Regions from separate parts of the Streptomyces sp. Sge12 genome, predicted to be linked through region 3. Evidence: riboswitches for the same ligand, from Rfam matches in the RefSeq annotation. Region 3 holds a riboswitch; each other region holds the start of a gene.

Region 1 (3,263 bases), 750 kb from region 3:
GCGCGCCCCGGCCTTCGCCGACGCCGAGGTCGACCGGCTGGTGCGCAACCGGCTCGACGAGATCCCGCACGAGCTGGCCAACCCGCAGCGCCGCGCCGCCAAGCAGCTCTCCAAGGAGCTCTTCCCGGCCACCCTGCGGATGTCCCGGCCGCGCCAGGGCACCGAGGAGACGGTCGCCCGGATCGACTCCGCCGCCGTACGCGCCTTCTACGAGGCCCACGTACGGCCCGCCACCGCCACCGCGGTGGTCGTCGGCGACCTGACCGGCATCGACCTGGACGCCGTGCTGGCGGACACCCTGGGCACCTGGACGGGCAACACCGCCGCCGCCCTCCCGGTGCCGCCGGTGACCGCGGACGACACCGGCCGCGTGGTCATCGTGGACCGGCCCGGCGCGGTCCAGACGCAGCTGCTGATCGGCCGGATCGGGGCGGACCGCCACGACCGGGTGTGGGCGGCCCAGGTGCTCGGCACGTACTGCCTGGGCGGCACCCTCACCTCGCGCCTGGACAAGGTGCTGCGCGAGGAGAAGGGCTACACCTACGGGGTGCGCGCCTTCGGCCAGGTGCTGCGCTCCACCGCGGACGGCAAGGGTGCCTCGATGCTCGCCATCAGCGGCTCGGTGGACACACCGAACACGGGCCCGGCGCTGGAGGACCTCTGGAAGGTGCTGCGCACCCTCGCCGAGGGCGGTCTGACCGACGCCGAACGCGATGTCGCCGTACAGAACTTGGTGGGCGTCGCCCCGCTGAAGTTCGAGACGGCGGCCTCGGTCGCGGGCACCCTCGCGGACCAGGTCGAGCAGGAACTGCCGGACGACTACCAGGCGCAGTTGTACGCCCAGCTGGCCGAAACCGGCACGGTGGAGGCGACGTCGGCGGTCGTGAAGGCCTTCCCGGCGGACCGGCTGGTCACCGTCCTGGTGGGCGATGCGTCGCTCATCGAGGAGCCCGTGCGGGCCCTCGGGATCGGTGAGGTCACGGTCGTCTCCAACTGACGGTCGGGCGACGGCTCCTTGAGGGCCGGCTGAAGGTTTCAGCAAGGGGTTCTGGTGACTTGTTCACCGGAACCCCTTTTGTCCGTTTAATGGTGAGGTTGCTTGTATGCGGTGTGGCGTACGCAACAAAAAGCCGCGTCTGTTTGGCGATTGACTGATGATCCGCCTAGCGTCGGCCGTGCTGTCCGTCAGTTGTGCCCGCCGCACCCGCGGCACCGGGCAGCGATCGCCGAGTCCCCGTCAGGCGCGAGCCTGGGGAGCCGGGGACCCACATGAGTCCCTGGGGTGAATCGGACCCCCTCGTAAGAGGAGGCCCGTAGGAGACCTTCCTGCTCCGAACCCGTCAGCTAACCCGGTAGGCGAGAAGGAAGGAAAGGATCAAACCCTTCATGGCGTTTGGCAGTCGTCCCGCTGGTTCCGGTAAGCACCGTGGTTCCAGCCGTCTGAGCCGCAAGACCGCCGGTTACGCCGGTATCGCCGCGATCGCCACCACGGGTGTCGTCGGCTCCCTCGCCGCCCCGGCCTTCGCCGCGGACAACCACAGCAGCAACATCGGCCAGGACAACGGCCTCGGTGCCGTCGTCGTCGCCGACGAGCTCGCGGGTGACATCTCCGAGCAGGCCGACGCCCAGCACCGCGCCGCCGAGCACGCCGCCGCCAAGGCGCAGGCCGAGGCCGACGCGAAGCAGAAGGCCGCGGAGGCCAAGCGCCTCGCCGAGGCCAAGGCGAAGGCCGAGCGCGAGGCCGCCGAGCGCGCCGCCCGCGAGGAGGAGCGCAAGCGCCTCAACACCTTCGTCGCCCCGGTGGACGGCTCCTACGTCAGCACGCAGTACCACGCGGGCGGCGGCATGTGGTCCTCCGGCAGCCACACGGGCATCGACTTCCACGCCGCCTCCGGCACCTCGGTCCACGCCGTCGGCGTCGGCACCGTCGTCGAGGCCGGCTGGGGTGGCGCGTACGGCAACAACGTCGTCATCAAGCACAACGACGGTACGTACACCCAGTACGGGCACATGACCTCGCTGAACGTCTCGGTCGGCCAGCAGGTCACCCCCGGCCAGCAGATCGGCCTGTCGGGCTCCACCGGCAACTCCAGCGGCCCGCACCTGCACTTCGAGGCCCGCACGGGCTCGCAGTACGGCTCGGACATCGACCCGATCGCGTACCTGCGCTCGCACGGCGTCGAGCTCTGACGCTGCCCCGAGCAGCTTCGGCTCCACCTTCTGCTCCACCGAAGACCCCGGCTCCCCGAGCCGGGGTCTTTGTGTTGCGCGTCCCTGTGCAAATGTTTCGCATTTTCGGCTGCTCTCGGAAATTATCGTGTGTTGCAATAGAGTCTCGGTACGCGCATGTGCGTGCAATCAGGCTGGCAGTCGGAAATAGGCGGAGGTTCGGTCTTGCGTATTCCTGCGCACGCGGTATGCACAGCAATCCGCGACGACATCGTCTCCGGGGCGTTCGAGCCGGGCGCGCGGCTGACCGAGGAGGTGCTGGCCCGCCGGTACGGGGTCTCGCGCGTCCCGGTCCGCGAGGCCCTGCGGACCCTGGAGTCCGAAGGCTTCGTGACCACGCGGCGCCATGCGGGGGCCTGCGTGGCCGAGCCGACCGAGCAGGAGGCCGCGGACCTGCTGGAGCTGCGGATGCTGCTGGAGCCCCTGGCGGCCGCCAGAGCGGCCCGGCGGCGCACCGACGCACACCTCAAGGTGCTGCGGGGGCTGGTCAGGCTGGGGCAGGAGCGGGCCAGGCGGGGCCAGGGGGAGGACCTGCGCTCCCTGGGCGGCTGGTTCCACGAGACGCTCGCGCAGTCCTCCGGCAGCCCCGGGCTGATCGCGCTGCTCACGCAGATGCGGCACAAGGTCGCCTGGATGTACGTGGTGGAGGCGCCGGCCCGGCCGGTGGAGTCCTGGGCGGAGCACGGCGCGATCGTGGACGCGGTGGCGCGCGGGGACGCCGAGCGGGCGCGGGCGCTGACCGTGCTCCACGCCGAACGGGCGGCGGGGGCGCACCGGCTGCGGGTGCGCGCGGCGGTGAGGACTTCGCAACCTGCCGTAAACATGTCGAGCGGCCGGCATTAACAGGACCCGTATACAAAGGGTGGAATCGCGCATCGCGTGAATTCGCTGCACGGCGGCCGGTCGGATTGTGCGCCGGGCCGATTTTCCGTGCCGAATTCCTGCGGAGCTCAATTCGGAGTACGGCGGATTTGTGCGGGGCCCTTTTCCGGCCGAGCGGGATCTTCCCGGTGCGCCGCGAGCGGCCGACGCCG
Region 2 (3,263 bases), 3.4 Mb from region 3:
CAGCCGCTGCTCGGTGGCGTCGTAGCCGACGAGCTCCGGGCCGATCTGCTCGATCACGGCGAGGACGGCCTTCTCGACGCCCTTGCCCATGTAGCGGTTGGGGTCACCGTCACGGAGCTCGATGGCCTCGAAGGCACCGGTGGAGGCGCCGGACGGAACTGCAGCACGGCCGGTGCTGCCATCGTCGAGGCCCACCTCGACCTCGACCGTGGGGTTGCCTCGGGAGTCCAGGATTTCCCGGGCTACGACGACGTCGATGGACGGCACGAGCATCTCCTTCTGGGATGTGACGCTGGGTGTGCGGTGGCGTGTCAGGCCGTGGGATGGCCTTGCCGCCTAGAGCCTAACCGGCTCCGGGCACTCGACCGGCCGACCGCCCGGACCCTGGGACGAAAAAGGGACCGAATACCCCTCTTCCGGGACATAAGTCTCTTGATCATCGGCATTTCGGGGCCGCGCACGGCACCGCCCGGCGCGTGGGGCACGCGCCGGGCGGTGGACATCCTGCACGCAGTCAGCGGACCGCGGGCGCAGGGTTCTGCGGCATGTGCCGCATTGTTCAGCTGAGCTTCAGCTTCTGACCCGGGAAGATCAGGTCGGCGTCCGAGACGATGTCCTTGTTCAGCTCGAAGAGCTTCTCCCAGCCGCCCTTGACGCCGTTGGTCTCGGCGATGGTGCCCAGGGTGTCGCCCGGCTTCACCTCGTACGAGCCGTTGCCGGTCTGCGGCGCGGCCGGAGTCTCGGTGCGCTCGGAACGGGTGACCGGAGCCTCGGCGCGCTTCGTCTTCGGAGCGGCCTTGGTCTCGACCTTCTTCGTCTCGGCCTTCGGCTTCGACTGCGGCTTGTTCTGCGGCTTGTTCTGCGCCGGGGTCTCGGCGCCGCCACCGGTGTAGGCGGAGCCCGACAGGCCCTTGCCGCAGGACGGCCAGGCGCCCTTGCCCTGGCTCTTGAGGACCTTCTCCGCGACGGCTATCTGCTGCGCCTTGGTGGCCTGGTTGGCCTGCGGGGCGTAGGACTTGCCGCCGAAACCGGCCCACGTGGAGGACGAGAACTGCAGGCCGCCGTAGTAGCCGTTGCCCGTGTTGATGGCCCAGTTGCCACCGGACTCGCACTGCGCGACCTTGTCCCACTCGGACGCGGTGGCGGCGCTGGCGGTGCCCGCGGCCATCAGGGGGGCGGCCACGGCCACACCGGCGACACCGGCGAGCGTGACGATCCGGACAGACCGCTCGATTGCAGTACCGCGACGGTGCTTGCCCTTGCCGGAAAGCAGCATGGAGTTCTCCTCACCGACGCCTACGAGGTGAGCTGTCGGGTTCGGGCGAGTGAGTTGCCCGGCCGTGCGACCTAGCGCACGTCTTAACCCCAAGCCGGTGGCGTGACCGTCTCTCAACGGCCGCTCCCGGCACCTACCTTGGTTCCCCCGCTCCTGCCTTCGGCGCTTGACGCGACGACTGTTCCCCCCGTCCGCCGGCAGGATTCGGCGATGCGGTCGAAGGAGCCCGCGGTGGCGAGCGATTCAGAAGGTAGACAGGTCTCTCCCCGATGTTCAACGAGCAACATCGGGGAGAAACGGCCCCTACTTGCGCTCCCCGGAGGGGTGTTTGCGCAGGTGAGGACGGGGTTTGCGGAAGCCCCCGGGCGGGACACGCCAGTTGACCGGAAGAGACGCATGTCTCACTTGCCGAAAACCGACATTCGACTCTTTCCGGATAACTGAACTGCCCTTATTGCGTGGTTAGATCCAGATTCTGGCCGGGCTTGATCAGGTTGGCGTCGTCACCGATGACCTGCTCATTGGCTTCGTAGAGGCCGTTCCAGCCGCCCCTCACGCCCTTGGCGACCGCGATGGTCGCCAGGCTGTCGCCCACCTGGACCGTGTACGTGGGGTCCGACGCGGTGTCAGAGGGGGCCGTCGGCTCGGCCGCCGGGGCACCGCGGTGCTTGCCGCTGCCCTCGGCGGGAGTGGCACCCAGCGTCTGCGGGGTCTCGGGAGCCCCGGGGGTCGCAGGGGACGTCGGGTCGACGGGAGGCAGTCCGGGCGTGGCCGGCGGGGTGGTCGGGGCGGTCGGGTCCACCGGGAGCGTGGGCGCCGTCGGGTCGACGGGGGCCGGCGTGGTGGTCGGGTCGCCCGGCAGGGTCGGGGCCGTCGGGTCCACGGGAGGCGTCGTCGGGACGTCCGGCGCGGGCATGACGGGCAGTCCGATGGACGGGGCGTCGGGAATGAGGAACGGGGTGTCCGACGGGCTCGGGGCCGGGGTCGGCGCACCGTAGTCCGTGGACCGCGCGCCGCCGCCGGTGGACGGGACGACGTCGTCCGGGCGGGACGGCGAGGGGGCGAGGGGGCCCGTACCGCCGGGCAGACCGGGGTCGACCTGCGCGGCGGGGCTCTCCTTGTCGAGGCCCGCGGAGGCCGCGCACAGCGGCCACGCCTGCGGGCCGGTGGACTTCAGCACGCGCTCGGCCACCGCGATCTGCTGGGACCTGCTCGCCAGGTCGGGGCGCTCGGCGAAGTCGAGACCGCCGGCGCCCTGCCACTCCTCCTGCGTGAACTGGAGTCCGCCGTAGGAGCCGCTGCCGGAGTTGGCACTCCAGGAGCCGCCGCTCTCGCATTCGGCGACCTTGTCCCACGTGGACGTGTCGGCGGCAGTGGCGCTGGTGGCCGCGAGCAGCGGCAGAGCCAGCGCGGAGCCAGTGACTCCGGCTGTGACGACCAGCGCGGGGACCTGGCGGGGGCGTCTGTGACGGCCGTTCCCGGAACGCATGTAGTGCACCTTTCGCATAACAGCGGGGTAACGGCAGAACCTAGCGGCCTTCGAACGATTGTCACAAGTTCAAGTCGAACCTGACTTTTAATCAGATTCCGCTTAAGTGTTTTGAGGCGTGAAGCGAACGGGAAGAGTGCGCAGCCCCCGCATGATCAACCCCCCACGCCAGCGCAGGTCTTGGGACGGAACAGCAAGTTCCAGATCGGGCAGGCGCGTCAGCAGCGTGGCGAGCGCCGTCTGTCCTTCGAGGCGGGCGAGCGGGGCCCCGAGGCAGTAGTGGATCCCGTGACCGTATCCGAGGTGCTGGTTGTCGGCGCGGGAGAGGTCGAGGGTGTCCGGGTCCGCGAACCGCTCGGGGTCGCGGTCGGCGGCCGCGAGGACGACCAGCACCGGATCGCCGGCGGCGACGGACATGCCGCCGAGGGTCAGCGGCTCGGTGGCGAAGCGCCAGGTCGCCAGCTCCACGGGGCCGTCGTAGCGCAGCAGTTCCTCGAC
Region 3 (3,263 bases):
ATCAAGCTGATCCCGCCGCTGATCGTGGACGAGCGGGACGTGGACCGGTTCGTCGGCGCCTTCCGCGACGTCATGGACGAGGCGCACGGCGGGTCCGGGCTGATCTGGGACTTCGGCAGGACGCTGGTGAAGCAGGCCGTCGCCGCGCGCTGACGGCCTGCCGACCCCGGCGGGGAACCGGCCCCCGCCCCGTCAGACCAGGAGCCGGTCCCGCAGCCGGTCGAGGGTCTCGGGCCGCAGCCCGAGGCCCTCCGCCAGGTAGCGGTCCACCCCGCCCCAGATCTCGTCGATGGTGTCGAAGGCGGCCACCAGGTATTCGGCGCGCGCGTCGAAGAGCGGTGCGAGCAGCTCCATCACCTCGGGGGAGCGGGCGTCCGCCGACTCGTCGGTGCGGCGCACGCGGTAGCGGCGGTGCGGGGCGTTCGACTCCAGGTAGTCCGTCACGATCGCCTCGCGCTCGACGCCCAGCGCGAGCAGGGTGACGGCGATCGACAGGCCGGCCCGGTCCTTGCCGGCCGCGCAGTGCATGAGGGCGGGGACGCTGTCCTCGGCGAGGGCGTGCACGACCCGGCTGTGCTCGGTGGTGCGCAGGCGGATGATCCCGCGGTACGAGTTCGACATCCGGGCGGCGGCCCTGCCCTCGCCCAGGAGCTCGCGCAGCTGCACGAGGTCGCCCTCGCGGACCAGCCGCCAGAACTCCCGCCCGTCGGCCGGGTCCGAGAGCGGGATGTTGACGTTGCGCACGCCCGGCAGTTCGACGTCCGGCCCCTCCAGGGCGTGGTCGGCGCCGTTGCGGAAATCGAAGATGGTGTGGAGGCCGAGCGAGGCGAGGAACTCCGCATCGCTTTCGGTGGCATGTGCGAGATGTCCGCTTCGGTACAGTCGTCCCGTCATGACCGTTCGGCCGTCAGAAGTCGGCAATCCGCCCACATCGCGGAAATTGCGCACTCCGGTCAGCTCCGGCTCCTGTATCTGCTGGGTCAAAGCAACTCCTCCGCCGCATCCTGGGTGCTGTGTCCGAATTACACTACTTGGCGCCAACTTGCCATATCCGGAGGCGAGATCGGGCACGTCCCCGTGAGCCAGATCATACGGTGACCGTGAGTGCCTGATCGCTGAAGGCGAATGGCCCGGTCGGGGCGGCTGTTGACGGTCGGGAATGGACGCAGGGTGACCGGAATTCCGCCGGTCCCTCATGCCTGTTATTCCGTCAGGGAATTCGCGGCTTGTAGCGCGCGGCCGCAAGGGATTACCTTCGCGATCGATCCGGGCGGAACGCCAAATCCTGCCGCCTCCCGGAAACCGCATCCGACCTATTCGTGCGGCAGGAGCGGGGGAACCAGGTAAGCCGCCGGCCCGGAGATCCTTTCACCGGGACGGCTCGGGGTGAAGCCGTTCATGTCCCGTACATGTACGGCCGGACATCTCCAGTCCGAACCCGACAGCTCACCTCGCAGGCGCCGGAGAGGAATTCGTCATGCCTGCAAAGGGTAAGCACCGCCGCCCCAAGTCCCTTTCCCTTTCGCGCGGTTTCGCCGTCGCCGGAACCGGCGGCGCGGCCCTCGCGCTGCCGCTGATCGGTGCCGCCGGCGCCCAGGCGGCCGGTGCTCCGGCCGCCGCCCCCGCGGTCGCTCCCGCGGTGGCCCCGCAGGCCCCGGCCGCGCTCCCGGCGGCGCCCGTCGCCGCCGTGCAGGCCGCCCCGTCCGTGTACACGGTCGTGCCGGGCGACTACCTCTCCAAGATCGCCGCCGAGCGCCACCTGTCGGGCGGCTGGGAGCAGCTGTACGCCGACAACCGCGAGGCCGTCGGCAGCAACCCGTCGCTGATCCACCCGGGCCTGAAGCTGACCCTCGGCGGTGCGGGCCGGGCGGCTGCCGCCCCGGCCGCCCCCGAGGCCGACGCGAAGCCGGCCGAGCCGGCCGCGCCCAAGCAGGAGCGCAAGCAGGCCGGCAAGGCCGCCCCCGTGCAGCGCGAGGCCACCACCGGGTCCCGCGCCGAGGCCCGCGCCGAGGCCCCGGCCGCGCCGCAGTCGGCCGCCGGCTTCGTGGCCCCGGTCAGTGGTGGGATCTCCACCCAGTACAAGGTCGCGGGAGCCATGTGGTCCTCCGGTTACCACACGGGCGTCGACTTCATCGCGAGCTCCGGCACCAGCGTCAAGGCCGTCGGCGCGGGCACCGTGGTCTCCGCCGGCTGGAGCGGCTCGTACGGCAACGAGGTCGTCATCCGCCACGCGGACGGCAAGTACTCCCAGTACGCCCACCTCTCCCAGCTCTCCGTCTCCTCCGGTCAGAGCGTCACCGCCGGCCAGAGCATCGGCCTCTCCGGCTCCACCGGCAATTCGACCGGCCCGCACCTGCACTTCGAGATCCGCACGAGCCCGTCCTACGGCTCGGACCTGGACCCGATCGCCTACCTCCGCTCGAAGGGCGCGAGCCTCTGACGGCACCCGCCGGCGGACCGCCGACCCGCGTGGGGCCGGGACCCGAGGGGGGTCCCGGCCTCACGTGTACTTATTCCTTATCCCATGCGTGGTATAGATCACGGTCCGTCAACCCCTCATTACGTTGGCGTAGGTTGGTTACGGGAGTGAAGTATGGGTTCCCGTGGCAGCGACGACGACGAAACTCAAGACCATCGGCTCGTACGCGGCGATCGGGGACAGCTTCACCGAAGGCGTGGGGGGACCCGGGACCCGGGGGATTCCTATCTCGGCTGGGCCGACCGGCTCGCCGTGCTCCTGGCGGACCAGCGCGACGAGCACGACTTCCGTTATGCGAATCTGGCGGTGCGGGGGAAGCTCCTCGACCAGATCGTGGCCGACCAGCTCCCGAGGGCCAAGGCCCTCGCGCCGGACCTCGTGACCTTCTGTGCGGGCGGCAACGACATCATCCGGCCCGGGACCGACCCGGACGACGTGGCGGAGCGCTTCGAGGCGGCCGTGGCCGACCTCACCGGGGCCGTCGGCCAGGTCATGATCACCACGGGCTTCGACACCCGCGGCGTGCCGGTGCTCAAGCACCTGCGCGGCAAGGTCGCGACCTACAGCGCGCACGTCCGCGCCATCGCCGACCGCTACGACTGCCCGGTGCTCGACCTCTGGTCGCTGAAGTCCGTACAGGACCGGCGGGCCTGGGACACCGACCGGCTGCACCTCTCACCCGAGGGCCACACGCGGGTCGCGCTGCGCGCCGCCCAGGTGCTCGGCCTCCCGGTGCCGGCCGACCCCGACCAGCCGTGGCCCCCGCAGCGCCCGCGCGGCTCCG

The links. Region 3 has a riboswitch for cyclic di-AMP ahead of B6R96_RS06435 (LysM peptidoglycan-binding domain-containing M23 family metallopeptidase). Riboswitches for the same ligand answer to the same signal wherever they lie in the genome.
Region 1: it holds a riboswitch for cyclic di-AMP, as region 3 does, so the genes downstream of both, B6R96_RS09430 (M23 family metallopeptidase) here and B6R96_RS06435 (LysM peptidoglycan-binding domain-containing M23 family metallopeptidase) in region 3, are expected to answer to the same signal.
Region 2: it holds a riboswitch for cyclic di-AMP, as region 3 does, so the genes downstream of both, B6R96_RS21450 (LysM peptidoglycan-binding domain-containing protein) here and B6R96_RS06435 (LysM peptidoglycan-binding domain-containing M23 family metallopeptidase) in region 3, are expected to answer to the same signal.

The regions. Positions count from the first base shown of each region.
Region 1 is NZ_CP020555.1:2,181,420-2,184,682, reverse strand. It holds gene B6R96_RS09435 (M16 family metallopeptidase) at 1-997, shown strand, start outside; cyclic di-AMP (ydaO/yuaA leader) riboswitch at 1,215-1,373, shown strand; gene B6R96_RS09430 (M23 family metallopeptidase) at 1,387-2,190, shown strand; gene B6R96_RS09425 (GntR family transcriptional regulator) at 2,395-3,072, shown strand.
Region 2 is NZ_CP020555.1:4,786,093-4,789,355, reverse strand. It holds gene eno (phosphopyruvate hydratase) at 1-273, opposite strand, end outside; gene B6R96_RS21450 (LysM peptidoglycan-binding domain-containing protein) at 560-1,276, opposite strand; cyclic di-AMP (ydaO/yuaA leader) riboswitch at 1,279-1,451, opposite strand; gene B6R96_RS21445 (LysM peptidoglycan-binding domain-containing protein) at 1,728-2,765, opposite strand; gene B6R96_RS21440 (cytochrome P450 family protein) at 2,868-3,263, opposite strand, start outside.
Region 3 is NZ_CP020555.1:1,430,131-1,433,393, reverse strand. It holds gene B6R96_RS06445 (aspartate aminotransferase family protein) at 1-153, shown strand, start outside; gene B6R96_RS06440 (tyrosine-protein phosphatase) at 193-984, opposite strand; cyclic di-AMP (ydaO/yuaA leader) riboswitch at 1,300-1,475, shown strand; gene B6R96_RS06435 (LysM peptidoglycan-binding domain-containing M23 family metallopeptidase) at 1,478-2,440, shown strand; partial or broken gene B6R96_RS06430 (SGNH/GDSL hydrolase family protein) at 2,604-3,263, shown strand, end outside.